Regions from separate parts of the Actinokineospora alba genome, predicted to be linked through region 3. Evidence: riboswitches for the same ligand, from Rfam matches in the RefSeq annotation. Region 3 holds a riboswitch; each other region holds the start of a gene.
What was found. A riboswitch is a leader RNA that binds a small molecule or an ion and turns the genes downstream of it on or off. The one in region 3 is predicted to bind cobalamin.

Region 1: another riboswitch for cobalamin. It lies ahead of C8E96_RS22575 (putative cobaltochelatase); the one in region 3 lies ahead of C8E96_RS20805 (ribonucleoside-diphosphate reductase subunit alpha).
Region 2: another riboswitch for cobalamin. It lies ahead of cobN (cobaltochelatase subunit CobN); the one in region 3 lies ahead of C8E96_RS20805 (ribonucleoside-diphosphate reductase subunit alpha).

The regions. Positions count from the first base shown of each region.
Region 1 covers NZ_SNXU01000001.1:4,888,065-4,898,339, forward strand. Annotated here, with positions in the region: gene C8E96_RS22535 (UDP-N-acetylglucosamine 2-epimerase) at 1-34, opposite strand, end outside; gene C8E96_RS22540 (response regulator) at 188-847, opposite strand; gene C8E96_RS22545 (GAF domain-containing sensor histidine kinase) at 851-2,650, opposite strand; gene C8E96_RS22550 (histidine phosphatase family protein) at 2,983-3,537, opposite strand; gene C8E96_RS22555 (CbtB domain-containing protein) at 3,749-3,958, shown strand; gene C8E96_RS22560 (CbtA family protein) at 4,021-4,746, shown strand; gene C8E96_RS22565 (cobyrinate a,c-diamide synthase) at 4,874-6,229, opposite strand; gene cobO (cob(I)yrinic acid a,c-diamide adenosyltransferase) at 6,223-6,837, opposite strand; gene C8E96_RS22575 (putative cobaltochelatase) at 6,854-8,818, opposite strand; cobalamin riboswitch at 8,905-9,030, opposite strand; gene cbiE (precorrin-6y C5,15-methyltransferase (decarboxylating) subunit CbiE) at 9,131-10,275, shown strand, end outside.
Region 2 covers NZ_SNXU01000001.1:4,905,752-4,916,026, reverse strand. Annotated here, with positions in the region: gene C8E96_RS22655 (DoxX family protein) at 1-570, opposite strand, end outside; gene C8E96_RS22650 (hemerythrin domain-containing protein) at 584-1,090, opposite strand; gene dapA (4-hydroxy-tetrahydrodipicolinate synthase) at 1,152-2,033, opposite strand; gene C8E96_RS22640 (hypothetical protein) at 2,093-2,680, opposite strand; gene cobN (cobaltochelatase subunit CobN) at 2,758-6,342, opposite strand; cobalamin riboswitch at 6,371-6,490, opposite strand; gene C8E96_RS22630 (hypothetical protein) at 6,506-7,561, shown strand; gene C8E96_RS22625 (precorrin-8X methylmutase) at 7,558-8,181, shown strand; gene cobJ (precorrin-3B C(17)-methyltransferase) at 8,178-9,686, shown strand; gene C8E96_RS22615 (SWIM zinc finger family protein) at 9,872-10,275, opposite strand, start outside.
Region 3 covers NZ_SNXU01000001.1:4,498,240-4,508,514, forward strand. Annotated here, with positions in the region: gene C8E96_RS20770 (PucR family transcriptional regulator) at 1-452, shown strand, start outside; gene C8E96_RS20775 (YchJ family protein) at 438-833, opposite strand; gene C8E96_RS20780 (PaaI family thioesterase) at 830-1,297, opposite strand; gene C8E96_RS20785 (MDR family MFS transporter) at 1,335-2,582, opposite strand; gene C8E96_RS20790 (PLP-dependent cysteine synthase family protein) at 2,579-3,685, opposite strand; gene C8E96_RS20795 (hypothetical protein) at 3,761-4,120, opposite strand; gene C8E96_RS20800 (ribonucleotide-diphosphate reductase subunit beta) at 4,209-5,237, opposite strand; gene C8E96_RS20805 (ribonucleoside-diphosphate reductase subunit alpha) at 5,234-7,564, opposite strand; cobalamin riboswitch at 7,686-7,910, opposite strand; gene C8E96_RS20810 (TetR/AcrR family transcriptional regulator) at 8,638-9,255, opposite strand; gene C8E96_RS20815 (class I SAM-dependent methyltransferase) at 9,266-10,042, opposite strand; gene C8E96_RS20820 (MAB_1171c family putative transporter) at 10,039-10,275, opposite strand, start outside.

The DNA of each region.
Region 1 (10,275 bases), 390 kb from region 3:
CGGGTGCGGGGAGCGGGACAAGCGTGTTCGGCATGACCGTCACCCCTTCCGCCTGAATTCCGGGTGACCGGAATTCGTTGCGCGGTAAGACTTGGACGGCTCCGACGCTACCTGCGGTAGTTCCACGAACGGATTCGACACGCCGACCTCGGCGTTTACCACCCGGGTCGGTGACTATGCGCGATTGTCACTCGCGGGGCGCGGGGGTCCGGGTGTTCTGCAGCCGGGTCGCGTAGACGGCGGCCTCGGTGCGGCGGTCGAACCCGAGCTTGTGCAGCAAGGTCGAGACGTAGTTCTTCACGGTCTTCTCGGCGAGGTAGAGCTGCCCCGCGATCTGCCGGTTGGTCATGCCCAGGGCGATCAGGTCGAGGATCTTGCGCTCCTGCGGGCTCAGCGTGCTGTAGCGCGCGTCCTCGCCGCGGCCGCTGCGCAGCCGGTCGAGCACGGTCGCGGTGACCCCGGCGTCGAGCAGCGAACCGCCGCCCGCCAGGGTGCGGACCGCGGCGACGAGGTCGTTGCCGCTGACCTGCTTGAGCATGTACCCGGCCGCGCCCGCCATGATCGCGCCGAACAGGGCCTCGTCGTCGGAGAACGACGTCAGCATCAGGCACGCGGGTGGCGGCACGACCGACGACCGCAGGTCCCGGCACACGCTCACGCCTTCGCCGTCGGGCAGCCGCACGTCGAGGATCGCGACCTGCGGCCGCAACGCGGGCACCCGGGCCAAGGCCTGGGCGGCGCTGGCCGCCTCGCCCACCACGGTGATGTCCGGTTCGGCGTCGAGGAGTTGCCGCAGGCCCCGACGGACGACTTCGTGGTCGTCGAGCACGAACACCGAGATGGTCATGGATCAGGTCTCCTCGTCATCCGGGTCGGCCGCGGCATGCCTGGGCAGGGGCACGGTCCAGCACACGCGGGTGCCGCCCCGCGCCGGGATCTCGAAGTCGCACTGGCCGCCCCAGTGGTGCGCCCGCTGGACCATGTTGGCCAGGCCGCTGCGATACGGCAGGTCCGCGGGCAGCCCGAGGCCGTCGTCCTGGACCAGCAGTTCCAGCCGGGTGGCCCGCCGGTCGACGGCCACCGTGACCTGCACACCGCCCGCGTGCGCGTGGCGCACCACGTTGGACAGCGACTCGCGCAGGGTCGCGATCAGGTCGCCGTGGGCGTCGGGCGGCACCACGGAGTCGAGCGGGCCCTCAAGCCGGACGGTGGGTTCGTAGCCCAATGAGACTGTCGCGTCGGAGATGGTCCGGAGGATCTCCCCACGCAGGCTGTACGGGCCGTTCGCGGGCTCCTGCAGCGAGAAGATGCTGCGCCGGATCTCCCGGATCGTCTGGTCGACGTCGGCGACATAGGTGTTGAGCCGGTCGACGACGGGCTCGTCGTCGAGCCCCCGGCACAGGCCCTGGATGCCGATGCCGACGGCGAAGAGCCGCTGGATCACCAGGTCGTGCAGGTCGCGCGCGATGCGGTCGCGCTCCTCGAACAGCGCCAGCCGCTGCCGGTCCTGCTGCGCCTCGGCGAACTCCATCGCCTGGGCGGCGTGCCCGGCGTAGTTCTCGAACATGGCCAGGTCGTCCTCGTCGAACGGCGTGGCGCCCAGGTACTTCGCGACGATCAGCACCCCCATCGGGTGCGGGCCGGTGCGCAGCGGGACGAACATCGCGGGCCCCAGGTCGGCGATCGGCCCGGGAAGCCGCTGGAAGGTGTGGGCGGACCGGGCGAACGCGGCCTTGCCGAGCTGTTCGATCATCCGGCCGCGCCCGGTGCTGAAGACGTCGCCGGTGATGCTGTCGACGATCGGGATGCGCAGACCGTGGAACACCGGCGCCAACGCCCCGTCGCCCGCGCGGACCGTCAGGTTCTCGGGTCCGTCGGGCACACAGACGGCGGCGATGGCGGCGTCGGGCACCGCCCTGGCCCGGGCCGCCACCAGACGCAGCCCCTCAGCGGTCTCCGGTCCGGTGCGCAGCACCGAGGTGACCTCGTTGGTGGCCCGCAGCCATTGCTCACGCCGGTGGCTGGCCTGGTACATCCGGGCGTTCTCGATCGCCAGGCCCGCCGCCGCGGCCAGCGCGCCGAGGACCTCGTCGTCCTCCTCGTCGAATCCCTCGTCGCCCGCCTTGTCGGCCAGGTACAGCGCGCCCAGGGTCACGCCCCTGGCCCGGATGGGAACGCCGATGAAGGAGCCCATCGCGGGGTGGTGTTCCGGGAAGCCCACGGCGGCCGGGTGCGTGGCGACGTGCTCGAGGCGGACCGGCCCTTGCGCGTCGATCACCAGGCCGAGGACGCCCTCACCCGAGGGCAGCGCGCCGATGGCGGCCTCGGTCTCGGCATCGACACCCGTATGGGTGAACTCGACGACCTCACCGCTCGGGCCGAGGGCGGCCAGCGCGCCGTAGCGGGCGCCGACCAGCTCGCAACCCGCCGCGACGATGCGCCGCATGACGTTGCGCAGGGACAGGTCGCTGCCGACCGAGAGCACGGCGTCGAGGAGGTGGCGGACCCGGTCCTGCGACACCTTCGCGGCGGCGGCCAGGTAGATCAGGTCGTGCAGGATCGGGTCGGCGGGTCTGGCGGGTTGGCTGAGCGGCGCCTCCGTGCGGCTGCCCTCCTGGCCACGCCCGCTCTCCGCCCCTGTCTTCAACACCGCCCACCGCTTTCGCCCGTGCGTCCCTTGACGCCTGCACCCTCGGAGGGATCGTGTCCGCTCGCGCGGGTGATACATCGATTCGTCGAATTGCACGCGATCGAGTCATTCGTCGGTACTACCGTGGCCCCATTCGGCGCTGTGCGCAAGAGCGGAAGTCACGCGGAGCTATCGGTTAATCGCCGCCATGGATGTCGTTCAGCTCGTGATCTCCTCACGAATCGTGACCGTCCGCGTCCGTTCGGGCGCGATTCGATACCTTCGGTAGGCCGGGTGGCGCAGTCCCTTGATTCTGCTGAGCGTTTCGCGCCGTATTCGACAAACTTCGCGAATCATTCCGCCAATTCGCTCGCGGAAATCCAGCGCAAATTCCAGCGGTGCGGACCGCCGCGGAAAACGGTGCGTGACAATGGCGCGACGTCGATTCGCCAGAAGGCGGGCGGATCTGCGCCGAGGGCGGTCACGATCATCGCCTTGACCACCGCCGGGTGCGTGACGGCGACGATCCGGCGGCCCGGCTGAAGCTCGTCGAGCCAGTCCGCGACCCGGCTCAGCAGGTCCACAATGGACTCACCGCCGTGCGGCGCGGCCTTCGGGTCGGTGAGCCAGCGGGCGACCTCCTCGGGTTCGGCGCCCGCGACGTCGTCGAGCGTGCGGCCCCGCCAGCGCCCGTAGTCGCAGTCGCGCAGCCGGTCGTCGATCTCGGCGGTCACCCCGAGCGCCGCGGCGGTCTGCGCGCAGCGCGTCTCCGGCCCGCGTGAAGCGCTGTCCACCCGACCCGGACCGGCTACGTCGAGCGACCGCTCGACCGGTTCGTCGCGGGGAAACGCGGCCATTCGGGTGGCCGCGGTCGCGGCGTGGCTGACCACGGTCAACGTCGCGCTCATGAGATATCCCACCGTCCGAACGGCCGCGTTGACAGTGCCAGCCCGGCTCCAATACTTTTCAGAGTCGACCCTGATGGTAGAAGGAAGCCGGTGAGAATCCGGCACGGCCGCGCCACTGTGATCGGTCCCGGAGCACCCGGAGCCGAAGTCAGACCCTCCACCATCGTCCCGCTCCACTGACTGGGCCGCGTGAAGCCCCGAGGAGGATCTCATGACGCATGCCGTCGCGAACCCCACCCCGATCCCGCTGAGCATCCCGATTCGGCAGACCCTGCCGTACGCGATCTTCGTGGGTGTTCTGTCCCTGCTCGCCATGTACTTCGTCGGAGCCGAGCAGGGAGCGCTGGCGATCTTCGAGGGCACCTCTGTCCACGAACTCGTCCACGACGCGCGTCACCTGCTGGGCTTCCCGTGCCACTGACCGACTCCGTGAACTCTGAGACACGGCCGGAGAGTGCGTCGGCCGCGCTCACTGTCCGATCGGTGTTGATCTGGGGTCTGCTGGCCGGTTTGGTCGGCGGACTCCTGGCCTTCGGGTTCGCCGCCGCTTTCGGTGAACCCTCGGTCGACCGCGCCATCGCCATCGAGGAGGCGGGCGCGCCCGCGCACTCTGATGGGCACAGCCACGCCGAACCGGCCGCTGAGGAGGAAGAGGGCTTCACGCGGGCCTTCCAGTCCACGGTCGGCCTGGGCATCGGCGCGGTCGTGTTCGGACTTGGCCTGGGCGGGCTGTTCGGCTTGGCCTTCGCGTTCGCCTACGGCCGGATCGGCACCCGCACCCCGGGTTCCACCGCGCTGGCGGTGGCGGGCATCGGTTACGTCGCGGTGGTGCTCGTGCCATTCCTGACGTACCCGGCGAACCCGCCCGCCGTCGGCAGCGCCGACACCATCGGCGACCGCACCGCCCTGTTCTTCGCGATGATCGGCATCTCCGTGGTGCTGGTGATCGCCGGGACGGTGCTCGCCCGATCGCTGACCCCGAGGCTCGGCGGCTTCACCGCCACCGCGGTGTCCGTGCTCGGCTACGTGGTCGTGGTGACGGCGGTCGCGAAGCTGCTGCCGTCGTTCCAGGAGGTTCCCGCGGGCTTCCCCGGTGACCTGATCTGGGACTTCCGAGTCGCCTCCCTAGGCACCTCGGCCGTCCTCTGGGCCACCATCGGCATCACCTTCGCCACCCTCATGACCCGCTCCCTCCGCCGCACCACCTGACCGCGAGTCGCCCCTTCCAGCAAACGAGTCGCCCCTTCCAGCAGATGAGTTCGACATTCGAGTTGTCTCGATGTCGAACTCACTTGCCGGGAGGGGCGACTCGTTTGCCTGGCGGGGCGACTCGCGGTCAGGTGGCGGTGACGAAGGTGGTGATGGCGGTGGGGTCGCCGGCGGGGTGGGTGTGCAGGTAGGAGGCGTGGACGTTGCCCTGGATGAAGCCTTCGCGGCGGGTGACGCCCTCGTGGTCTCGCCAGGCCCAGGCCGGGGTGGTGCCGTGGACCGGGGTGGTGACCGTGCGGTGGAACTCGTGCCCGGTCACCCGCCTGCCCTCCGGCCGCAGCGGCGACGGCGCCATCGAGACAGCGTCGCGATAGCCCAGGGTCAGGCGAGGGTTCATGGCGGCGGTCGCGGGCAGGACACCGCACATGGGCTTGCCGTCCAATTCGGACACCAGGTAGAGCAGCCCGCCGCACTCGGCGTGGATCGGCGCGCCCGACTCCGCCAACGCGCGGACGTCCATTCGCAGCTTCTCGTTGGCCGACAGCGCTTCGGCGTGCTGTTCGGGGAAGCCACCGGGCAGTACCAGCCCGGCCGTGCCCGCGGGCAGGCACTCGTCGCGCAGCGGGTCGACCACAGCGATCTCCGCGCCGGCCGCCCGCAGCAGTTCCACGTGCTCGGCGTAGCCGAAGGTGAAGGCCGAACCACCGGCCACCGCGATCACCGGGCGGCCCGGCACGACCTCGACCTCCTCGGCCGGATCCCAGACCGGGCCCGGGAAGTCCGGGGCCGAACGGGCGAGCCGCACGACCGCGTCGAGGTCCACTGAGGCGTCGATCAGGTCGGCCATGGCCTCGACCGCGCGCATCGCGGCCGCGCCGTGCTCGACCGCCGGGATCAGGCCCAGGTGCCGAGACGGGACGTCCACCTCGACCGCGCGCCGCACCGATCCCAGCACCGGCAACCCGACGTCGGCGCACGCCTCGCGCAGCACCTGGTCGTGGCGGTCGGAGCCGACCTGGTTGAGCACCACGCCCGCCATCCGAACACCCGCGCGGTACGACCGGAAACCGTGCAGCAGCGCGGCCAGGCTCGTGCTCTGGCCGCGGGTGTCCACGACCAGCACCACAGGAGCGTCGATCAGTTCGGCCACATGCGCGGTCGACCCGAACCCGCCCGCTTCGACCTGGTGGCCGATGCGCCCGTCGAACAGACCCATCACACCCTCGACCACCGCGATGTCCGCGCCCAGCGCGCCATGGCGGAACATCGGCCCGACGCGGTGTTCGCCGACGAGCACGGGGTCGAGGTTGCGTCCCGGCCTGCCGCCCGCCAGCGTGTGGTAGCCGGGGTCGATGTAGTCGGGGCCGACCTTGAACGGCGCCACCGTGTGCCCACGCCTGCGCAGCGCGGCCATGAGGCCGGTGGCGATCGTGGTCTTGCCACTGCCCGAACCGGGCGCGGCGATGACCAGTCTGGCTACCACTCGATGCCCTTCTGGCCCTTCTGTCCCGCGTCCATCGGGTGCTTGACCTTGGTCATGTGCGTCACCAGGTCGGCGGCGTCCACAAGGGACTGCGGCGCGTCGCGGCCGGTGATCACCACGTGCTGGTGGCCCGGCCGGCTCGCCAGCGTCTCGACGACGTCGTCGACGTCGATCCAGCCCCACTTGAGCGGGTAGGTGAACTCGTCGAGCACGTAGAGCCCATGGGTCTCCTCGGCGAGCCTGCGCTTGATCTCCGCCCAGCCCTCACGCGCGGCCTCGGCGTGGTCATCCTCGCTGCCCGGCTTGCGCGACCATGACCAGCCCGAGCCCATCTTGTGCCACTCGACTGGACCGCCCTCGCCGGTCTCCTCGTGCACCTTGCCCAGCGCCAGGAACGCGGACTCCTCGCCGACACGCCACTTCGCGGACTTCACGAACTGGAACACGCCGATCGACCAACCCTGGTTCCAGCCGCGCAGCGCGAGGCCGAACGCGGCGGTCGACTTGCCCTTCATCTCGCCGGTGTGGACCACGACCAGCGGCCGGTTGCGGCGCTGCCGAGTGGTCCGGCCATCGTCGGGGACGACTTCGGGTTTGCCTTGTGGCATCGGTGTTTCTCTCCCTCTACGCGGCGCGGGCGGCGCGAACCACGCCCGCCACCGAGTCCGCCGACAGTTCTTCCAGACGAAGGCCGGTGCCGCCGAGCGCGGCGGTCAGCTTGCCCGCCAGGCCGAGCCGGACCGGGCCGCTCTCACAGTCCACGACGACGCTCGCCGTGCCCTCGGCGGCGATCATCGCCGCCGCTCGCATCGCGTCACCCACGGCGTCACGCGACACCGCGACGGTGGCCCGCCCATCGGTCACGACGACCAGGAGCGCACGCCTGCGCGGGTCACGAAGGCGTTCCACGGCAAGGGTTTTGCGGGCGCGGAGCAGTCCGTCGGCGAGTGGGGTGCGGCCGCCGGTGCGCAGGTCGCGCAGCCGGGCCACGGCCGCCTCCACAGACGACGTCGGGGGCAGCGCCAGCTCCGCGGACGACCCGCGGAAGGTGACCAGCCCGACCTTGTCGCGCCGCTGGTACGCGTCGCGCAGCAGCGACACCACGGCACCGGTCACCGCGGACATCCGCTTGCGGGCGGCCATGGAACCGGACGCGTCGACCAGGAACAGGACGAGGTTGCTCTCCCGCCCCTCGCGGACGGCTTTGCGCACGTCTCCGGCCCGCACGATCAGCCCGGCGCCCGTGCGCCCACGGTCGCGCTGGTACGGCGCGGCGGCGGTCAGGGTGCCGACAAGGTGGATGCCGGAGCCTTGTGAGGTCGAAGCCCGAAGCGCTCGCCCGGAGCCCGCTCGGGAGCGGGATCGGCGGCCCGGCGCGCCTTCGCCGACACCGGCGATCTCCAGCTGCCGGGCCCGGAACGCCGGGTCCGGGGTGGCCGGGGCCTGCCCGCCGGACGGCGTTGGTGGCGCTTCGGCGTTCTGCGGCCCTTGCGCGGGCCCGGTCGGTCCGTCACCGGGCTCGGGAGCACCACCCCCAGGACCATCGGGTCCGGGATCCGGGTCGGGCTCGCGGTCCGCTTCCTCGGCCGCGTCCTTCATCGCTTGATCCAGCTGGTCCTGCTCGATGCCGGGCTCGTCGAACGGGTCGCGCCTGCGTCGGTGCGGCAGCGCCAGCCGAGCGGCGACCTCCACATCGGACTCCTCGACCCGCTCCGCGCCCCGCCAGGCGGCGTGCGCGACGGCGGTGCGAGCCAGCACCAGGTCGGCGCGCATGCCGTCGACGTCGAACGCGGCGCAGACAGCGGCGATGCGGCGCAGCTCCGAGTCAGGCAGCGACACCTCGGGCAGCGCCTTGCGGGCCGCGACGATCCTGGTCGCCAGCTCGGCGTCCGCGTCGGACCAGCGCTCGGCGAACCCGGCCGGGTCGGCCTCGAACGCGAGCCTGCGGCGGATGACCTCGGTGCGCGTCGGCACGTCCCGGGAGGCACGCACCTCGACGGTGAGCCCGAACCGGTCGAGCAGCTGCGGGCGCAGCTCGCCTTCCTCCGGGTTCATGGTCCCGACCAGCAGGAACGACGCCGCGTGTGAGACCGACACGCCCTCGCGTTCGACGTGGGCGCGGCCCATGGCGGCGGCGTCGAGCAGCAGGTCGACCAGGTGGTCGTGCAGCAGGTTGACCTCGTCGACGTAGAGGACCCCGCGGTGGGCGGCGGCGAGCAGACCGGGCTGGTAGGCGCGGACGCCCTCGGTCAGCGCGCGCTCCAGGTCAAGGGAGCCGATCAGCCGGTCCTCGGTGGCGCCGACCGGCAGCTCGACGAGTCGGGCGGGCCGAGTGTCATCGTCGAAGTCGGTGTGGGGACCGTCGGGGCAGTGCGGGTCGGGCCGCTCGGGGTCGCAGCTGAACCGGCAGCCCGCGACGACCGACGCCTCCGGCAGCAGAGCCGCCAGCGCGCGCACGATCGTCGACTTCGCGGTGCCCTTCTCGCCCCGGACCAGCACGCCGCCGATCCCGGGGTGCACCGAGTTGAGCAGCAGGGAGAGGCGGAGATCGTCGTGGCCGACGACGGCGGAGAACGGGTAGCCGCTCATCGGCTCACGGGAAAGACAGAGATGGCTGGCAGCACGCCATGATCCTCACTCCGGGTCCGCGCCCGGGTCGGTCTTGGCAGGGGTGGAGTGTCCTGGCTCCCGGATCGCCGCGCCGCTCCGGCCTTCCCAGGGCGGGTGCCCCGGTGGCGCGCGGGGGAGTGGCGCTCCCCGGTGACAGTGGCGGGACCGCACCGGATTCGCACCGGTTTCCTCGCTCACCCTGCTTGGTCGGTCACATCGTCGCAGATGGGGATGCGCCGGCCAAGCCACGTGGCGTGGATCTCGACTACCCGTCGGTTAACGTCTTCGGTTGTGGTGACAGTGGTGGGCATCGGTGCGGACGGCTGGGCGGGATTGACCGACCCGGCCCGCGACGCGTTGGCCAGGGCCGACGTGGTCGTCGGCGGCGCGCGCCAGCTGGGACTGCTGCCCGACGAGGTCAAGGCGGAGCGGGTCGAGTGGCCGTCGCCGCTGCTGCCCGCGATCCCCGACTTCCTCGACACCCACCGCGGCCGTGAGATGTGCGTGCTGGCCAGCGGCGACCCGGTGTTCTACGGCATCGGGACCACCTTGAGCCGGTTCACCGAGGTCCGCGTCCTGCCGCACCCGTCGTCGGCGTCGCTGGCGTGCGCGCGGCTGGGTTGGGCGCTGGAGGACGTGGAGATCGTCAGCGCGGTGGCCCGCCCGGTCGCCCGGCTGCATGCGGTGATCCACCCTGGCGTCCGGGTGCTGGTGCTCAGCGAGAACGCCTCGACCCCGGCCGCCGTCGCCTCCCTGCTGACCGCGCGCGGGTTCGGCGACAGCGTCATGACCGTGCTGACCGACGTGGGCGGGCCGGGGGAGCGGGTCGACACCGGCATCGCCGACGGCTGGTCGGCCGAGGTGGGCGCGCTGAACCTCGTCGCCGTCGAGTGCGTGGCCAGTGCCGACGCCCGGCGGCTGCCGCGCAGCCCGGGCCTGCCGGACGACGTCTACGAGCACGACGGCCAGATCACCAAACGGGAGATCCGCGCGGTCACCATCGCGGCGCTGGGCCCGGAGCCCGGGCAGCTGCTGTGGGACATCGGCGGCGGGTCCGGCAGCATCGGCATCGAGTGGATGCGCAGCCACCCGTCTTGCCGGGCCATCGCGGTCGAGCCGGAAACGGACCGGGCAGCGCGGATCACCCGCAACGCGGCCAGGCTCGGTGTCCCCGCGCTGCGGGTCGTGTCCGGCTTCGCGCCGGACGCGCTGGCCGACCTGCCTGAGCCGGACGCGGTGTTCGTCGGCGGCGGGGTGACGGTCGAAGGCGTGATCGCGGCGGGCTGGGCGGCGCTGCGGCCGGGCGGGCGGCTGGTGGTCAACGCCGTGACGTTGGAGTCCGAGGCGCTCGTCACCCGGTGGCGGGCCGATCTCGGCGGTGAGCTGATCCGGCTGGCGGTCAGCCGGGCCGCGCCGCTGGGCGGGTTCACCGCCTG
Region 2 (10,275 bases), 410 kb from region 3:
GCCGGGCAGCACGCCTGCCAGCGCCTTGCGGGCCTTGCGCGGCGCCTCGGCGACCGTCTCGGTCACCGATTCACCCGTGTCGTGCGCCCACTCGCCGAGTTCGTGGGCCCGCTTGTTGACCTCGCGGGTGGCCCGCCGGGCCCGCCAGCCCAGCGACGGCTTGCCCTCGGTGTCGCCCACGGCCAGCAGCAGGCCGCCGAGCAGCCCGACGTTCTTCATGAAGTGGATCCGCTGGTTCGTGGCGACCGCGCTGTCCTTCTCGTCCCAGAACCGGTGGGTGGCCAGCGTGGTCGGCACCAGGCTCCCGGCGAGCAGCAGCGACGCGACCCGCGGGAACTTGTTCAGCGCGAGCGCCACCCCGGCGCCGATCTTGACCGCGCCGTCGATCTTGACGAGGGTCTGCGGGTCGGTCGGCACCTGGGCGGGCAGCCGGTCGCCCGCCGTGCCGATCATCGTGTCCAGCAACGGCTTCGCCGCCTCCGCGTGCGCCGCCGGGTTGCGCAACGCGTCGATCCCGCCGGAGATGAAGATCGCGGCGAGCATCGGTCGGGCCAGCCTGCGCAAGATCATCGTTCTCGTCCTCTCACTCGTCGATCCGGTCCTCGGTGCGCTCCGCCAGTTCGCGGACGTAGTCCAGGTCCCCGCACCCCGCGGCGATGCGCTCCTCGCGCGCCTCCACGAACTTCGTCCCCAGTTCGGCGCGCCGCTCGTCGGGCACGGTCTCGCGGGCGTCGTTGAGGATCGTCCGCTCCTCCTCGTCGAGGTGGTGGTTGACCGCCTCGACCAGCTTCTGCAGGTGGTCTTCCCAGTCCTCCGACGAGGTGTCCTCGATCTCCATCAGGGCCAGCAGCGCCTGGTGGCCCTCGGCGTGTTCCTCCGCGCCGTGCTCGACCTCTTCGGCGTCGACCTTCTTGAACTTCCGCAGCGCCGGGTAGACCTCAGCTTCCTCGGCCTCGGCGTGCGCGACCAGTCGCGTGGACAGCTCGGCCAGCACCTTCGCCCGGTCATTCGTGTCGTCCCGCAGGTCCCGGAACAGGTCCTCGAAGAGCCGGTGGTCAGCGAGGATCAGTTCGATCACGTCGTCGGTCATCTCAAATCCCTTCGCCGTCTCGATGCCGGGGTACCCGCGGTGGGTGCGGGTCAACCGTCAGTCACGGTATGGCGAAGGCCAGTCGTCCGCTCGCCGACTCGAGCGCGGTCTGTGAGGCCGGAAGGTGTGGCAGACGCACCGCGGGGGTGGCGATTCGGCCCTGGTCGTGCAGGACGGCCTTGATCACGGCGGGGTTGGGTTCGGCGAACAGGGCGGCGGAGAGATCAGCCAATCGGTGGCCAAGGGCGCGGGCCCGGTCGAGGTCGCCCTTGGCCCAGGCGTCGACCAGGTCGGCGTAGGCGGCGGTGCGGACGTGGGCGGAGGCGAGGATGCCGCCTTCGGCGCCGAGGGCCAGCAGCGGTCCGGCCAGGACGTCGTCGCCCGCGAGCACGGCGAAGCCGTCCGGGCGGTGGTTCATGATCGCGATTGTGGTGGCGTCGATCGCGCCGACGCTGTGCTTGGTGCCGATGACGCCGGGGATCTCGGCTATGCGGAGGACTGTTTCGGCGGAGAGGGTGAGGGCTGTCCGGTAGGGGACGTTGTAGATGACGAGTGGGACTGGGCTGGCCTTCGCCAGGACGCGGAAATGTTCGATGACGCCTTGTTCGGTGGGGCGGGTGAAGGGTGGGACGAGGGTGAGGGCGGCGCTGATGTCGGGGGTGAGTTCGTTGAGGGCGCGGACCGAGGCGGCGGTGGCGCTGCCGCCCGCGCCGACGATCAGGGGAACATGACGTTCCCGGGCAACCGACGCGACAATGTCGATGACGGTGGCGCGTTCGTCGGGATCAAGGGCCGCGACCTCGGCTGTGGTGCCCAGGGCGACGATGCCGGTGGCTCCGTCGGTGATCACTTCGTGGGCCAGGCAGGCCAGGGCGTCTCGGTCGACCTGGTCGTCGGCGGTGAAGGGCGTGATGAGCGGGACGAGGATTCCGGCGAGTTCCATGGCTACGACCCTGGTGCCCAGTAGGACCGGGCACCAGTTCACGTTGCTACACAGACTCGTTAGCGCACGCCCGGTGGACGAAATAGCGGGCCCTCGTACAGCGGCGCGCCATCGTGGTCGCTGACGCGCACCCGCAGTGAATCGGGATGGTCGTCCACGGCCGCAGGTCCGGCGACCACGAACGCACCGCCCGCGACCTCGGCGTCGAGGGTGGTCCCGTCGGGCAGCAGCAGGACGAGCGCACCGACCTCAGGAGCCACTCCCCCGGCGACCACCACCATGCCCGGCTCCGACATGGTCGACAAGCAGCCGAGGAACCGCTTGTCGACCATGTCGGAGCCGCTCGCCGGGCAGTAGCCCCGCGAGGACTCGCCGGGTCTGGACGAACACAGGCGCAGGTCCGACGACCGGCTGACCAGAACGAGCACGATGTGGTCGGCGGCGGGGGACAACGCGATGACCCGCCGCCATCCACCGGGGTCGGTGTAACCCTCTGGCGGGCTGACCGAAAGGCACCCAAGGTGGGCAACCAGGTAGCTCGTGAGCGAGCCCCGCCCGGGCCGCTCCGCGGCGATCACCGTTCCTGACGCGAAGAACAGCGCCACGATCGCGAGCGCCGCGGCTGAGCGCCATGTTCGTACCGACATCGCATCCCCCTGGTTCGCTGAGGGGGATCATGGCACTCACAGCCGCGGCGCGGCGTCGATTCGGCGAAGTCCGCCTGCTACTCGGAGCCTGCTTCGATGTCGCCCTCCACCTGCAGGTATAGCTCTTGGAGCTGCTGCAGGGTGGCCGGGTCGGGGTCAGCCCACATCTTGCGTTCCGCTGCTTCCAGCAGTCGTTCCGCGATGCCGTGCAGGGCCCACGGGTTCGACTCGGTGAGGAACTTGCGGTTCTCCGGGTCCAGGGCGTAGGTCTGGGCCAGTTTGTCGTACATCCAGTCCGCGACCACGCCCGTCGTCGCGTCGTAGCCGAAGAGGTAGTCGACAGTCGCCGCCAGTTCGAAAGCGCCCTTGTAGCCGTGGCGGCGCATTGCTTCGATCCAGCGGGGGTTGACCACCCTGGAGCGGAAGACCCGGTTGGTCTCCTCCTCCAGGGAGCGGGTGCGGACCGACTCCGGCCTGGTGCTGTCGCCGATGTAGGCGGCGGGGGCCTTGCCGGTGAGCGCGCGGACGGTGGCGATCATGCCGCCGTGGTACTGGTAGTAATCGTCGGAGTCGGCGATGTCGTGTTCGCGGCTGTCGACGTTCTTGGCCGCCACGGCGATGCGCTTGTAGGCCGATTCCATGTCCTCGCGGGCGGGGGCGCCGTCGAGGTCGCGGCCGTAGGCGAAACCACCCCAGACCGCGTAGACCTCGGCCAGGTCCGAGTCGTCGCGCCAGTTGTGGCTGTCGATCAGGGGAAGCAGGCCCGCGCCGTAGGCGCCGGGCTTGGAGCCGAAGATGCGGGTGGTCGCGCGACGTTCGTCTTTTGCGTTGTCCGCCAGCACGTGCGCGCGGACGTAGTTGTCCTCTTCGGACTCTTCCAGGGCCGCCACCAGCCGCACGGCGTCGTCGAGGAGGTAGACGACGTGGGGGAAAGCGTCGCGGAAGAAGCCGGAGATTCGGACCGTGACGTCGATGCGCGGGCGGCCCAGCTCCTCCAGGGAGATGACTTCCAGGCCGCTGACCCGCCGCGACGCCTCGTCCCAGACCGGGCGGACACCCATCAGCGCCAACACTTCGGCGATGTCGTCACCCGCCGTGCGCATGGCCGACGTGCCCCACACCGACAGGCCGACCGAGCGCGGGAATTCGCCGGTGTCGGTCTTGTAGCGGTCCACAAGGGACTCCGCCATGGCCGAGCCGGTCTCCCAGGCGAGCCTGCTCGGGATCGCCTTCGGGTCGACGGAGTAGAAGTTGCGGCCAGTCGGCAGCACGTTGATCAAACCGCGCAGCGGTGAGCCGCTCGGGCCCGCCGGGACGTAGCCGCCGTCGAGGGCGTGCAGGACGTGGTCGATCTCGTCGGTGGTCTTCGCCAAGCGGGGAACGACTTCCAGCGCGGCGAAGGTCAGGACCTCGGTGACAGCTTCGTTCTCAGTCCCGAGCACCTCGCGGGTGACCTGGGCGGCCGCGTCGATCGACCAGTCGTGGGTCTCCATCGCCTCGACGAGGGCGAGTGCCCGGGCGTCGATCTCGTCGGTCTTGGTGCGGGTCTCCGAACCGTCCTCCGAGAGCCCGAGCGCCTCACGCAGGCCGGGGAGCGCCGACGCCTTGCCGCCCCACATCTGGCGGGCACGCAGCATCGAGTTGACCAGGTTGACTCGGGCCGCACCGGTCGGGGCGAGGCCGAGGGTGTGCAGGCCGTCGCGGATCTGGACGTCCTTGATCTCGCACAGCCAGCCGTCGACGTGCAGCAGGAAGTCGTCGAACTCGGCGTCGTGCGGGCGGTCTTCCAGGCCGAGGTCGTGGTCGAGTTTGGCGGCCTGGATCAGCGTCCAGATCTGGGCGCGGATCGCGGGCAGCTTCGCCGGGTCCATCGCGGCGATGTTGGAGTGCTCGTCGAGCAGCTGCTCCAGGCGGGCGGTGTCGCCATAGCTCTCGGCGCGGGCCATCGGCGGGACCAGGTGGTCGACCAGGGTGGCGTGGGCGCGGCGCTTGGCCTGGGTGCCCTCGCCCGGGTCGTTGACCAGGAACGGGTAGATCAGCGGCATGTCGCCCAACGCGGCGTCAGTCCCGCAGGACGCGGACATGCCGAGGTTCTTGCCGGGCAGCCATTCCAGGTTGCCGTGCTTGCCGAGGTGGATCATCGCGTGGGCGCCGAAGCTGCCCGCGACCCAGCGGTACGCGGCCAGGTAGTGGTGGCTCGGCGGCAGGTCCGGGTCGTGGTAGATCGCGACCGGGTTCTCGCCGAAGCCGCGCGGCGGCTGCACGATCAGCACGACGTTGTTCGCCTGCAGCGCCGCGAGGACGATCTCCCCCTCGGGGTCGTTCGAGTGGTCGACGAACAGCGTGCCCGGTGCCGGGCCCCAGTGCTCCTCCATCGACGCGCGCAGGTCCTCGGGCAGCGTCTCGTACCAGGTGCCGTACTCGGCGGCGGAGATGCGGACCGGGTTGCCGGAGAGCTGCTTCTCGGTGAGCCAGTTCGGGTCCTGGCCGCCCGCCTCGATGAGCGCGTGGATCAGCGCGTCGCCGTCGCCCGCCGAGACACCGGGCAGGTCGCCGACGTCGTAGCCGGCGTCCTTCATGGCGTTGAGCAGGGCGATCGCGCTGGCCGGGGTGTCGAGGCCGACGGCGTTGCCGATGCGGGCGTGCTTGGTCGGGTACGCCGACAGCATCAGCGCGATCTTGCGCTCGGCCGCCGGGACGTGGCGCAGGGTCGCGTGCTTGACCGCGATACCCGCCACGCGGGCGGCGCGCTCGGGGTCAGCGACGTAGACCGACAGGCCGTCCTTGTCCTGCTCCTTGAAGGAGAACGGGACGGTGATGATCCGGCCGTCGAACTCGGGCACCGCGACCTGGGTCGCGGTGTCGAGCGGGGACAGGCCGTCGTCGCTCTCCTCCCAGGTGGACCGGCTCGACGTCAGGCACAGGCCCTGCAGGATCGGGATGTCGAGCGCGGCCAGCGCGCCGACGTCCCAGGCGCCGTCGTCGCCGCCCGCACCGGCGTCGGCGGGGCGGGTGCCGCCCGCGGCGAGCACGGTGACCACGAGGGCGTCGACCGTCCCCAGCACTTCGAGAAGCTCTTCGGAGGCGGTGCGCAGCGAGGCGCAGTACACCGGGACGGCCTGGCCGCCCGCGTCCTCGACGGCGCACGAGAGGGCCTCGACGAACGCGGTGTTCCCGGCGATGTGGTGGGCGCGGTAGTAGAGGATGCCGATCTTCGGCCCCTCGGTTCGGCGCGGCTCACGTTCCAGCGGACCCCAGGTGGCCAGCTCGACCGGCTTGGCGAAGCCGTTGCCGGTGAGCAGCAGGGTATCGGACAGGAAATGGAAGAGTTCGCGAAGGTTGTCGCCGCCGCCGTGCGCGAGGTAGCTGTGCGCCTCCGCGACCACGCCGACGGGCGCGGTCGAGCACTCCATCAGCTCCGCGTCCGGTGCCGCCTCGCCGCCGAGGACGACGACCGGGCGGGTTCCGGCGAGCAGGGCGTCGAGGCCTTCCTCCCAGGCCCGGCGGCCGCCGAGGAGGCGGACGATGACCACGTCGACGCCGTCGAGCAGGGCGGGCAGGTCGTCCACGCCGAGGCGGGCGGGGTTGCCGAGCCGGTAGTCGGCGCCGCTGGCACGCGCCGAGAGCAGGTCGGTGTCGGAGGTCGACAAGAGCAGGATCATGAGGCCCTTCCTGGGGTCCGCGCCCCGGGTCGTGGTCGCGATGACGGGAGTTCCTGGCTTTCCGGGGAAGCGATTCCCCGGTGACAGTGGCGGGACCGCGCCGGATTCACACCGGCTTCCTCCACTTGCCATCGCAGTGTCGGGCTCACCCTATATTCGGGCGGTGCCTATCTCCCACCGCCGCTCGGGTGCCGACGCCTGCCCGGGTGCGCTCGACGTCCACCGGGCCGCCGACGGCGGCCTGGCGCGGGTGCGGATTCCGGGCGGCAGGCTGACGTTCGCGCAGCTCAGGGCCGTCGCGGAAGCGTCCGCTGACCTGGGCGACGGGGTGTTGGAGCTGACCTCCCGGGCGAACCTTCAGGTGCGTGGGCTGGCCGAGGGCGCCGAGGTCGAGCTAGGTGCGCGACTGGCCGAAGCGGGCCTGCTGCCGTCGCTGACGCACGAGAAAGTGCGCAACATCATGTCTTCGCCGCTGGGCGATCCCGGCTTGGCCGCCGAACTGGACGCCGAGCTGTGTGCGACGCCGGAGTTGGCGGCGCTGCCCGGCCGGTTCCTGTTCGTCTTCGACGACGGCCGCGGCGACGTGGCGTGGCTGGGCGCGGACGTCGCCGCCCTGCCGGTGGGCGCGTCGGTCGCGATCCTGCTCGGCGGCGCGGACCACGGTGTCCGGGTGCCGCGGACGGACGTGGTGTCGACGATGCTGGCTTGCGCCGCCGCGTTCCTGGAACTGCGCGATGAGCAGTGGCGGATCGCCGAACTGGACGCGAGCATGATCGCCGCCCGGTTCCCGACGACCGCCGAACGGGTCGAGCCTGGCGTGCCCGGCGCCGTCGGCCCGGTGGGTCCGGTGGAGTTCGTCGACGGAACCGCCGGCTTCGGGGTCGCGGTCCCGTTGGGCAGGCTGACCTCCGAGCAGGCTCTGGCGCTGGGCCGTGACGTCGTGGTGACTCCGTGGCGCGGTCTGGTGGTCGCGGGACCGGAACCCGTCGTGCCCGGCTTGATCACCGACCCGGCTTCGCCGTGGGTCGGGGTCACCGCGTGCACCGGGCAACCCGGCTGCGCCAAATCCCTGGCCGACGTCCGCGCGGACGCACGGCCCCTTGACCGACCCGCGCACTGGTCCGGCTGCGCACGGCGCTGCGGACGACCCGCGGGCGAGGTGATCGACGTGGTGGCCACCGAGAGCGGCTACCAGGTGTCTGGAAGGCAGGAACCTTGATCGACTACATCCGGGACGGCGCGGAGATCTACCGCCGCTCGTTCGCCACGATCCGGGCCGAGGCGGATCTCGCCGGGCTGCCCGAGGACGTGGCCCGCGTCGCGGTCCGCATGATCCACGCCTGCGGCATGGTCGACTTGGTGAGCGACATCGCCTACTCCCCCGACGTCGTCCGCGCGGCCCGTAAAGCCCTGCTCGACGGCGCCCCGGTCCTGTGCGACGCGCACATGGTCGCCTCCGGTGTCACGCGCAAGCGGTTGCCCGCGGACAACGAGATCATCTGCACCCTGTCGGACCCGACCGTCCCCGACCTGGCGTCCACTTTGGACAACACGCGCAGCGCGGCGGCGATGGAACTGTGGCGCGACAAGCTCGAGGGCTCGGTGGTGGCGATCGGCAACGCCCCGACCGCGCTGTTCCGCCTGCTGGAGATGATCGACGAGGGCGCGGGCAAGCCGGCAGCCGTGCTCGGCCTGCCGGTGGGCTTCATCGGGGCGGCGGAATCGAAGGAAGCTTTGGCGGCGCACGGAAGCGTGCCGTACCTGGTGGTTCGCGGGCGGCGGGGCGGCAGCGCCATGGCCGTGGCCGCGATCAACGCGATCGCGAGTGAGCAAGAATGACGGGCACCCTATACGGCGTCGGCCTCGGCCCCGGCGACCCGGAATTGATGACGGTCAAGGCCGCGCGCCTGATCGGCGAAGCCGACGTGATCGCCTACCACAGCGCCCGCCACGGCAAGTCCATCGCGCGTGGCGTGGCCGCGCAGTACCTGCGGGAAGGGCAGATCGAGGAACAGCTCGTCTATCCGCTCACCGTCGAGACCACGGACCATCCGGGTGGCTACGCCGGCGCCATGGCCGAGTTCTACGAACAGAGCGCCGCCCGACTGGCGGTCCACCTGGACGCGGGCCGGAATGTCGTGGTGCTGGCGGAGGGCGACCCGCTGTTCTACGGCTCGTACATGCACATGCACAAGCGCCTGTGCGACCGCTACAAGACCGAGGTAGTCCCCGGCGTCACGTCGGTAAGCGCGGCGGCGGCGGTGCTGGGTCGGCCGCTGGTCGAGGGCGAAGAAGTCCTGACCGTACTGCCCGGAACCCTGCCCGAGGAGGATCTAGCCCGACACCTCGCGGCCACGGACTCGGCAGCGGTGATGAAGCTGGGCCGCACCTTCGGCAAGGTCCGCGCCGCTTTCGAGGCGGCAGGCAAACTCGACCGCGCACTGTATGTGGAGCGGGCGACCTGGGACCAGGGCCGCAGCATGCCCCTGTCCGAAGTGGACCCGACAACGGTGCCGTACTTCTCGCTGGCGCTGCTCCCCAGCCCGATCAACGACGGGGTTGCCGGCCAGGCAGCCGCACCTGTGACGTCGGAGTCGGTCGGCGAGGTCGTCGTCGTGGGCACCGGCCCCGCCGGACGCCCGTGGCTCACCCCCGAGGCCCAAGACGCCTTGGCAACGGCTGACGACCTGGTCGGCTACGTCACCTACCTCGACCGTGTCCCACCCAACCCCCGCCAACGCAGGCACGCCTCCGACAACCAGGTCGAGGCGGAGCGCGCCGCGTTCGCCCTGGACCTGGCCAAGCGCGGCAGGCGCGTGGCGGTCGTCTCCTCGGGCGACCCAGGCGTGTTCGCCATGGCAGCGGCGGTCCTGGAGGTGGCAAGCGATCCACAGTGGACCGATGTGCCGGTGCGCATCCTCCCCGGCCTCACCGCCGCACAGGCGGTCGCCAGCCGGGTAGGCGCACCATTGGGACACGACTTCTGCACCATCTCCCTTTCTGACCGCCTCAAGCCCTGGGAAGTCATCACCAAACGCCTCGACGCGGTGGCGGCGGCAGACCTGGTGATCGCCATTTACAACCCGGCATCAAAATCCCGCACCTGGCAACTCGGCGAAGCAAGGGATCTACTACTCAAGCACCGCAAGCCCGACACCCCAGTAGTGATCGGCAGGGACGTGGGCGGCCCAGAGGAAACAATCCGCATTGTCCGACTGGAAGACCTGGACCCCACCACGGTGGACATGCGCTGCCTCCTCCTGATCGGCTCATCACAAACACGAGTGGTCACCCGAGGCAACGGGACCCAGGCCGTCTTCACCCCGCGCACCTACCCCGGCTAGCCGAAACGCAAGGGGCCAACGCAACGGCCTGTTTGGGTGGAGTGGTTTCTTTGGGGGAGAAGAAAGGCCCCTAAACTTGCCGTGGTCGTGGGGCCGAAGGCTCCCCACCCGCTCTTCCACGACAGGGGCCTTTCTTCGTAGGGGCCCCAAAGAAACCACTCCACCCAAACAGGCACCCCACCAAATCAGGCCAGCACGGCGATCAAGGCAGCAGCGACATCAGCCTGCGGCGGAGCCACAGGCCACCACTCGCCACCCTGATCCCGATACGGATACCACCGCTCATCCCGCCCCAGCCGAAGCTGCACCTCCCCCACAGTCCAGTGGTTGCGGGACGCAATAACGGAACCTTCCGCGACAGCGGCCAAAGCATCATCCGCCCGAGCACGGGAAGCCGCAGGCGGCTGCCAGGAAGTCTCCAACACCCGCAACCCCTGCTCCCCACCATTGCGCCAAGCAGCGACCGCCCTATCAAGCCCCTCAACAGACCGCAGCCGAGCTTCCGCGGCCGGATAGGTTGCCGCGTAGCGGATCGCGTCCGGTCTGCGCGCGAGGTCGGGGACGTCGCCGGTCAGCATCTCGCGGGCGC
Region 3 (10,275 bases):
TCGGCGCCCTGCTGGTCCCCGACGCGCCGCGGGCCACGCTGCTGCGCGCGCTTCGGCGGACGGACGCTTTCGTCGGGCCGACCCGCGAGTGGCTTCAAGTGCGCACGTCGTACGACCGCGCTCTGCGCGCCTGGCGGCTCGGGTTGGCAGGCGACACCGACGCGCACCTGGCGGAGCTGGTGGTGCGGGCCGACGAAGGCGCGCTGGAGGACCTGCGGGCCCGCGTCCTCGCCCCGATCCGCGCGCTTCGGCCGACCACCGCGGAGAAGCTGACCGACACCCTGCGGTCGTGGCTGCTGCACCACGGCAGGCGTGAGGACATCGCGGCGGACCTGTTCGTCCACGCGCAGACCGTGCGCTACCGCATGGGCCAACTCCGCGAGCTGTATGGCGAGAAACTCGACGACCCGCGCACGGTGCTGGAACTGACCTTGGCCCTAGCCGCGCGGTGACTGGGTCCCATCCACGTACACCCAGTGCCCGTTTTCGCGAGTGAAAGTGCTGTTCTCGTGGAGGACGCCTGCGGTGCGGCCTTCGCGGTAGTGGGCGCGGAACTCGACGGTGCCCTCTTTGTCGAATGGGCCGCCGCGGCTCTTGCCGATGATCTCCAGGGCGGTCCAGCGCTGCCCGGGGTCGAGATCAAGTTCGGCCGGGCGGGTCGAGGAATGCCAGGAGGACAACAGGTATGCCTCGTCGCCCACGGCGAACGCGCTGAAGCGGGAGCGCATCAGTTGTTCGGCGGTCGCGGCTTTCGCCTCGCCGGAGTGCAGCCTGCCGCAGCACTCGTCGAGGGTTTCACCGGTTCCGCAAGGGCAGCGGTTCAAGGGGGTCACCGCGGCCGCCAGCGCTTCCACAGTGCGGTCGCGGCGGCACGGGTCTTGCCGTCCCAGTTCAGTTCGACCTCCACGGTCATCGCCGCCTCCGCCGCCTCGATCACCGTGGCGCGCAGCTCCACCGTGTCGTGCAGGGGAGCGGGACGCAGGTAGCGCACTGCCAGCCCGGCGGTCACATAGGACAGCGCGGCCCCCGGCAGCGGCGGCCAGCCCCGCCGATCCGCCTCCAACATCACCGCCGCCGCCGAGTGGCAGTCCAGCACGGTGCCGATGATGCCGCCGTTGAGGTAGCCGAGCCCGTTGTCGTGCTCGGGCCACGGCGTGAACTCGGCGGTCACGAACCCGTCCGCGGGGTAGCTGCGCAGCTTGAGGCCCTTGTCGTTGCCGTGCCCACAGCCGAAGCACGGCAGGTCGGGATACAGCCGCTCCTGAATGCTGATCCCTAAGTCGTCACGCTGCGTCATGGCCTTCTCCACTCGTCCCGGTGCGGCCCATTGTTTCTCACGGGCTCGGGACCGGTGCCGTCGACCGCTCCACTTCGGATCGGGTGAGGCGGTGTACGTAGGCGGCGCAGCCGATTCCGATCACGGTCAGGGCCAGCCAGGGCAGGGCGGGCAGCCCGGCGGAGCGGGCCAGGTCCAGTGCCGTGCCGGTGAACAGGTTGCCGAGCAGGATGCCGACACCGACGAAAGTGTTGTACAGGCCGTAATGGGTCGCGACGAGGTGGTCGCCGGACAGACGGACGATCGTGTCCATCTCGAACGGGAACACCACCGCCGTCCCCAGCGCCAGCAGGATCGCGCTCGCCAGCAGCGCGGCCACCGTGGGCGCGGCGCCCGCACCCGAGGTCAGGGCGGGCGGGAGGAAGGCGGTGCTCATCAGGGCCAGACCCGCGACGAGGCTGCCGTCTGGGCCGAACCTGCGCTTGAACACCGCCGTCACCCGAAGCTGACCCGCCACCGCCAGGCCCGCGGACACGGCGAACAACGCGGTCACCACGGCGGTTCCGGCCGGGCCGGGGCCCAGCACCCGTCGGGCTTCCAGCGGCAGCGCCAGATACACCTGGAACGACAGGACGTACGAGCCGACCATCGCCAGGGAGAACAGCAGGAACGGGCGGTTGGCCAGGATCGACCGCCACACCCGGGTCACCCGGACCTCCGAGCGCGCGGGCGCGTCCTGGCCGGGCAGCGACCGGAGCTGCAGGACGGTCAGCACCGCGAAGACCCCGGCCGCCACCAGGCACGTCAGCCGGAAATCCAACGCGGTGAGGCCGAGGCCGACGACCGGGCCGAGCAGGATTCCCGCCTGGTAGAAGACGTTGAACAACGCGAACGCCTCGACCCGGCGCGGCCCGGCGTCCTGGGCGACATAGGCGCGGACGGCCGGGTTGAACAGCGCCCCGGCGAAACCGGTGGCGGCGGAGGCGATGATCAGCGCCGGAACCGAGTCGACCACGCCCAGGAGGGCGAAACCCGCTGTGCGCAAGGCGCATCCGGCGACGATGAGCGGTTTGCAGCCGAACCGGTCGGCGAGCGTGCCGCCGATCAGGAACATCCCCTGCTGGGCGAAGTTGCGCACCCCGAGGATCAGGCCGACCAGCCACCCGGCGAGCGCGAGTTCGCCCGACAGGTGCATCGCCAGATACGGCATCAGCATGTAGAAGCCCAGATTGATGGTGAACTGGTTGAGCACCATCAGCCGGACCGGCCTGCCGAACGACCGGTATTCCCGCAGCACGCCGGTCATGCGCCCGCCGCCTCGGGGGCGTGCACGGTCGTGCAGCGGGTCCAGCGGGTGACGACCCGGTCGGACGGACTGGCGATCACGTCCGGTTCGTCGGGTGTGGGGGAGCCGAGTAGGCCGTGTGCGGCGCAGTAATCGTCGTTGTAGACGGTGTCGAAGTAGCGGTGCGGGCCGTCGGGGAACACCGCGACGATCCGCGTGTGCGGGTCCTGCGTGCGGGCCGCCCAGCCCGCCACCAGCGCGACCGCGCCGACGCTCCAACCCCCGCCCGCGTGGTGCGTCGACGCCAGGGCGCGGCACGACTTGACCGCCTCCGCGGGGGCGACCCAGTGCACCTCGTCGAACGCCGCGTAGTCGACGTTGCGTGGGTGGATGCTCGACCCCAGCCCACGCATGAGCCGGGTGCCCGCGGGCTGGCCGAAGATCGTCGACCCGACCGTGTCGACGCCGATCAGCCGCAGGTGCGGGAAGTACTCGCGCAGCACCTTCGCGATCCCTGCCGAGTGCCCGCCCGTCCCCACCGAGCACACCAGCACGTCGATGCGGCCGAGTTGGGCGAGCAGCTCCAAGGCGAGCGGCGCGTAGGCGGCGACGTTGTCGGGGTTGTTGTATTGGTCCGGGCAATAGCTGCCGGGGGCCGCGTCGAGGATCGCGCGCACCCGCTGCCTGCGCGCCTGCTGCCACCCGCCCTTCGGATGCGGCTCGGTCACCGTCTCCACCCGCGCGCCATACGCGCTGAGCAGCCGGTGCATCATCGGCTCCATCCCCGGATCGGACACGAGGGTGACCGGGTGCCCGTGCACGATCCCGGCCAGCGCCAAGCCGAGTCCGAGGGTGCCGCTGGTGGACTCGACGATCCTCGCGCCGGGCGCGAGATCGCCGCGCGCCCGCGCCTGAGTGACCATGTGCAGGGCGGGGCGATCTTTGATCCCACCGGGGTTGCAGCCTTCGAGCTTCGCCCAGAAACCCCGTCCCGCGGGGCAGAGCGGGCGGTCGATCCAGAGCACGGGCGTGTTGCCGACCGCGTTGGCCGCGGTGAGGCAGGTGGCGGCGGCGGGGTTGACGAGATGGGCGGTGTTCGCGCGGGTACGCAGGATGTCGGTCATCGGAGCTCGATTCGAGAGTGTCCACAAGGGACAAGACGTCAGGGCCGGAGCCGCGCTGCCGCGCGGCTGGCGACGTCAGGACCTGGCGACCGAGATCTCGACCAGTAACGCGCGTCCCGAGGGGCGGGGTAACGACGCGCGGGGGGTCTCGACGGGTGGCGCCGGGTCGGCGGGCAGTGCCGTGACCGGCCGCTCGCAGTGGTCGGACTCCGCCGTCGCGGTGGAGGTGGAGGTGGAGGTGGAGTCCGGCACGTGCGCCTGGTGCGCGCCCACGCCGCAGCCGTCGAGGTGGTGCTCGACGGCTGCCGGAGCCGCGCCCACACTGTCCTGGTGCGGCGGACACAATGCCGCCGCGAGCACCAACAGCGAGGAGATGAGCAGGGCGAGGCCCGACCACGCACCGCGCCGCCGCGCGGGAGTCGGCTGCTTCCCCATGATCTCGAAGCTAGCAGTGTCGGCCGCACGGGGTTCGGCGTGTGGCCCACATCTCGCGCGGCGGCGGGGTTGTGAATTTCCCAATCGGTCAGAAGTCCTCGTCGAAGCTCACCGAGCCGGTGACGGCGACCTGGTACGCCGACACCTTCCGCTCGAAGAAGTTCGACAGCTCCTGCACGTCCTGCAGCTCCATGAACGTGAACGGGTTGCCCGACCCGTACTCCGGTGCCAGCCCCAACGCCGCGAGCCTGCGGTCGGCGACGTGTTCCAGGTAGGCGCGCATGTCGCTCAGCGGCAGGCCCGCGACGCCCTGGCCGAGGAGGTCCTCGGCGAACCGGGTCTCGGCGTCGACCGCTTCGCGCAGCATCTGGCGGACCTGGTCGTGCAGCGCGTCGTCGAACAGGTCCGGTTCCTCGCGGCGGACGGTTTCCACCACGTCGAAGGCGAACGCCATGTGCATGGACTCGTCCCGGAAGACCCAGTTCGTGCCTGACGCCAAGCCGTTGAGCAGGCCCCTGGACCGCAGGAAGTACACGTAGGCGAAGGCGCCGTAGAAGAACAGGCCCTCGATGCACGCGGCGAAGCAGATCAGGTTCAGCAGGAACCCGCGTCGGTCCTCTTTGGACTCCAGACGGTGCAGGCCGTTGATCGAGTCGATCCAGCGGTAGCAGAACTCCGCCTTGTCCCGGATCGACGGGATGTTCTCCACCGCGGCGAACGCGGCGGCCCGCTCCTGCTCGTCGGGCAGGTAGGTGTCGAGCAGGGTCAGGTAGAACTGGACGTGCACGGCCTCCTCGAACAGCTGCCGCGACAGGTAGAGCCTGGCCTCGGGGGCGTTGATGTGCTGGTAGAGGTTCAGCACCAGGTTGTTGGCGACGATGGTGTCGCCGGTGGCGAAGAAGGCGACCAGCCGGTTGATCAGGTGCCGTTCGGCGCCGGTCAGCTTCTTCAGGTCGGCGAGGTCGGAGTGCAGGTCGACCTCCTCGACGCTCCACGTGTTCTTGATGGCGTCGCGGAAGCTCTCGTAGAACCGGGGGTACCGCATCGGCCGCAGGGTCAGGTCCATGCCAGGGTCGAGCAGGGACTTGGCCCGCCGGGTGTTGTCCAAAGTGGTCACTCGCACGCCTCGCAGGTCTCGGGGTTCTCCAAGGAGCAAGCGATTGCGTCAGGTGAAACCGTCGCCTGCTGGATGCGCGTCGCCGGGCGGGAGCGCAGGTAGTACGTGGTCTTGAGGCCGGTCTGCCAGGCGTAGCGGTACATCGACGACAGCTTCCCGATCGTCGGCGAGGCGACGAACAGGTTCAGCGACTGGCTCTGGTCGATGTACGGGCCGCGCGCGGCGGCGAGGTCGATCAAAGCGCGCTGCGGGAGTTCCCACGCGGTGCGGAACAGCGCCCGGCTCTCCTCGGGCAGGGACTCGATGCCCTGCACGGAACCCTCGTCGCGCTTGAGGGTCGAGCGCACCGACGGTGTCCACAGGCCGTGCTTCTTCAACTCCGCCACCAGGTACGAGTTCACCTGGAGGAACTCACCCGAGAGCGTCTCGCGCTTGAACAGGTTCGACACCTGCGGCTCGACGCACTCGAAGCAGCCCGCGATGGACGCGATCGTCGCCGTCGGCGCCACCGCGATCAGCAGCGAGTTGCGCAGGCCGTGCTCGGCGATCCGCTCCCGCACCGCCGCCCACCGCTCGGTCTGCGTCGGCGTCACTCCCCACAGGTCCGGCTGCAGGTCCCCGCGGGCCGCGCGGGTCTGCTGGTAGGCCGGGTGCGCGCCCGCGCTCGCCGCCTGCGCCGCCGAGGTCTCCAGCGCGGTCAGGTAGATCTCCTCGGCGATCCGGGTCGACAGCTCCTTCGCCTCCGCGCTGTCGAACGGCAGGCGCAGCGCGAAGAACACGTCCTGCAGGCCCATCACCCCGAGCCCGACCGGGCGCCAGCGCGGGTTGCTCCGGCCGGCCTGCTCGGTGGGGTAGTAGTTGATGTCGATCACCCGGTCGAGGAACGTGACGGCCGTGCGGACGGTCTCGCGCAGCCGCTCCCAGTCCATGCCCCCGGCGTGGTCGAGGTGCGCGCCGAGGTTGACCGAGCCGAGGTTGCACACCGCGGTCTCGTCGTCGCTGGTCACCTCCAGGATCTCGGTGCAGAGATTGGACAGGTGCACGACGTTGCCGGGCTCGGCGGTCTGGTTGCAGGTGCGGTTCGCGGTGTCCTTGAACGTCATCCACCCGTTGCCGGTCTGGGCGAGCGTGCGCATCATGCGGCCGTAGAGGTCCCGCGCCTTGACTGTGCGCACAGCCCGTCCGGCCTCCTCGGCGGCGCGGTAGGCGCGGTCGAACGCCTCGCCCCACAGGTCAGGCAGCTCGGGGATCTCGGCGGGGTCGAACAGCGACCAGTCGGCGTCGGCCTCGACCCGGCGCATGAACTCATCGGGGATCCAGTTGGCGATGTTCAGGTTGTGCGTCCGCCGCGCGTCCTCACCCGTGTTGTCGCGCAGTTCGAGGAATTCCTCGATGTCGGGGTGCCAGGTCTCCAGGTACACGCAGGCCGCGCCCTTGCGCCTGCCGCCCTGGTTGACCGCCGCCACCGACGCGTCCAGTGTCCGCAGCCACGGCACGATCCCGTTGGAGTGCCCGTTGGTGCCCCGGATCAGCGCGCCGCGCGAACGCACCCGCGACCACTGCACACCGATGCCGCCCGCGAACTTCGAGAGCCGCGCGATCTGGGAATACCGCTCGTAGATGGACTCCAGCTCGTCGCGCGGCGAGTCGAGCAGGTAGCACGACGACATCTGGGTGTGCCGGGTGCCGGAGTTGAACAGGGTCGGTGAACTGGGCAGGTAGGCCAGCGACGACATCAGCCGGTAGAACGCGATGGCCTCACTCGGCGTGTGCGACAGTCCACACGCGACTCGGAGCAGCCAGTGCTGCGGCCGCTCGACGACGGCCCGGTTGTCGGGGTGGCGCAGCAGGTAGCGGTCGTAGACCGTGCGCAGGCCGAAGTACTCGAACCGCAGGTCGGCGTCGTGGTCGACGGCGTCGTCGAGCTTGCGGGCGTGCGTGGCCACGAACGCCGCCGTGCCGTCGCCGATGAGGCCGTGGGCGTGGCCGAGCGCGACGCTCTGGCTGAACGAGTGCACGCCCTGCCCGCGGGTCTCCTTGTCGAGGTAGCCGGCGAGCAGGCGGGCGGCGAGCTTGGAGTACTGCGGCTCCTCGGACACCAGCTCGGCGGCGGTCTGGATGGACAGCCGGTCGAGTTCCTCGGTGCTCGCGCCGTCGTAGAGCCCGCTGATCGTCTTCGTGGCCACCCGGCGCGGGTCGACCTCGGCCAGGCCGTCGGCGCAGCGGGCGACGGCACGGATGATCTTGGCTGGGTCGACCGGCTCGGTGTCGCCGCTGCGCTTGCGGACGCGCATCGTTTGGGCGGCGGTCTGGGTGGTGGCTGTCACGGGCTCTCTCCTCGCGAGCTCGGGCTGACGTCCTGCCCCCGGAGCGCACGCGGAACCGACGGCGCCCACCGGCGCCGCGCAGCCCACGGCCCTCCCTCGGGACCAGGAACTCCCGCCCGCGACGCGGACGGGTGAGCGGGCAGGTCTTCGGACTCACGGGCAGGCCGACCGGCGCCGTCGCGCCTGTCGGCAGGTCTACTGGCCGTCGCTTCCCGGACTTCGTCCAGTGCTTGTTGACGGCGGTCGTTCCCGTTCACCGCTGCGGGGCAGTCCCGGACTCACACCGGGTTCCCTCTTGCGACGGCCGCCCTGGTTGGACGGCCGAACCAGCTCTCGGCACACAATACATGGGTGATCACCGGGCTCGTGCACCTACATGTTGTGTCGGAGTGTCGCGGCTGCCCGGGGATACGTACGTGCGAGTTAGGTACCGAAATACGTAACTTCACCAATTCACTGTCCGGGTGGGACAGTCGATGCTGGGACCTATGAACACCACTATCTCCGCTGGGTTGGCCGCGACGCTCGACGTGGAGGACCGCGCTGAGGGGCGCGGCACGTTGTCGCCGCACGACCGGATCACTTGTGGGCTGCACCGGCGGTGGGTTCACGAGTGTGTGGCGTCGCCGCAGCATGTCATCGCGGTGACTGGTCACCGCTGGTGTTGCGGGCGGGCGGTTTCGGTCGCGGTGGATGAGCTCGCTGGGACTGTGGCGCTGTTGTGTGGGACTTGTGGGGTGCCGGATTCTTTCGCGAATCGGCAGGTTGTTCGGGCTTGTCGGGGGAGTTTGCGGGCTTCTCGGCGTGCTGTGTTTCGGACTCGTTCGGTGGCTTGATGCGTTTCGGGCGTCTTTGGCGTGCTGGTGCCTATTTGGGTGGTTCGCCTTGATTTGGGGACCCCCAGAAATGGGCCTGCGCGGGCAAAGAGGGTGGGGAGGTGAAACCCACCCGCGCCGGAAGTTTAGGCCCATTTCACCCCAAATCAAGGCGAACCACCCAAATAGGCCGTTGGGTTCGGCCCCTTGCGTTCATTGGGTTCTGGGGCAGGGCTGACCTGCTCAAGTGGTGCAGGTTTAGTTGAGTGCCGTTCGGATTGCGGTGGTGAAGCGCTCCGGGCGGTAGCGTTCGGGATCTGTCAGGACTAGTCGGGCGGCCATCTCGAATAGGGTTACGACGGTGTGGGCGACGATCTCTGGGTCGAGGTCGGCCTTATGTTTCGGAAGTAGTTCGCTTGCCAGTTTCTCGGTGCGCTTGAGGACTCTTCCCCTGGCCTCTTCGCGAACGGCGTGGAATTGGGCCGGCATATCTGCCATGGGCATCACGATGCAGGTCCATCGGTCCGGGGCCTCGCGGACCGCTTTCAGGAATTCCGCCAGGATGTGGGCGAGTTGGTCGCCCGGGTCCGTTTTCGCCGGGTCGGGGTGGATCGCCGCCAGTTGGGCCAAGCCCTGTTCCTGTTCGCGGCGCAGGAGGGTGTCCAGTAGTTCCGCGCGGTTGCCGAAGACGCCGTAGACGACTGGTTTGGTGACCCCGGCCTGCTCCGCCACCGCGTCCATCGTGACGGCCGTGTGTCCTGCCGTCACCACCAGATGCAGGGCGGCGTCGAGGAGTTCGGAGCGGCGTTGTTCGACGGGGACGCGAGCCGCGTAGACGCGGCGCTTGCGCTTGGTCGGGGCTTCGCCTGGGGTCACCAGGCCAATGTTACGCGTTGGTAGTAATGGCGCGGCCCCAGGCGGCGAGGGTGAACTGGGGGATGTCGATGAACGTCGGGTCCGTGAGCAGCGTGTGGAACTCGTCCAGGTCGGCCTGGGTGACCTTGCCGCTCGCCAGCAGGCCGGGGGCGGCCTGGTCGATCAGCGGGCGCCAGCGGTCGCGCTCCAGGTTGCCCATGCAGGCGAGCCTGCCGGTGAAGTCGATCGACTCCAGGCCCGCACCCGCCAGCAGCGACGGCAGTCCGCGCGCCCAGGTGAGGTCGGCTCCATGACCCGCCATGACCTCGCGGTAGGCGTCCATGATCCGGGTCATCACCGGGAACGGGGACGTTTCCCCGGGCAGTTGGTAGGGGTCGGTGACGACCAGCCAGCCGCCGGGCTTGAGCCACGATGCCGCCCGCCGGACGACGTCGTCGCGTTCGGGCAGGTGGCACAGGGTGAATCGGGCGTGCACCAGGTCGAAGCGGCCGGGGGAGAAGTCCGCGTCGGTGATGTCCGCCTTGACCACCTCGTAGCGGTCCGGGGCGAGGTAGCGGGTGTCGATGTCGACCGCGACGACCCGGCCCTCGGGGCAGCGCTCCGCCAGCCAGTCGGCGATGGATCCCGCGCCCGCCCCCAGTTCGAGGCAGTCCCAGTCCTTGTCGACGCCCAGACTGTCGAGGATGCCGGTCGTGAATCCGTCCACAGAGGACTGGATGGAGCCGAGTCTGCCGCGTTCGCCGGGGGAGTCCTTGCTCAGCACACTGTCGCGGTAGCCGCCGCTCACGCGGATTCCTCCGCCGCCGACTTGGCCCCGGCGAACTCCAGCGCACCGGGCGAGCGCCAGGCCTGCGACAGCAGTTCGAGGAAGGCCAGCTCACCGGTCCACTGGTCGTCGCTGCTCTGCCGCTGTGACGCGGTGGCGTCGGCGTCCGGTCGGGGCTCGACGCCCCGCGCCTTGGCCTGCTGGGCCGCCGCCAGCCAGCGCGCGGTGGCCCGTGCCTCGATGGTGTCGGGGTT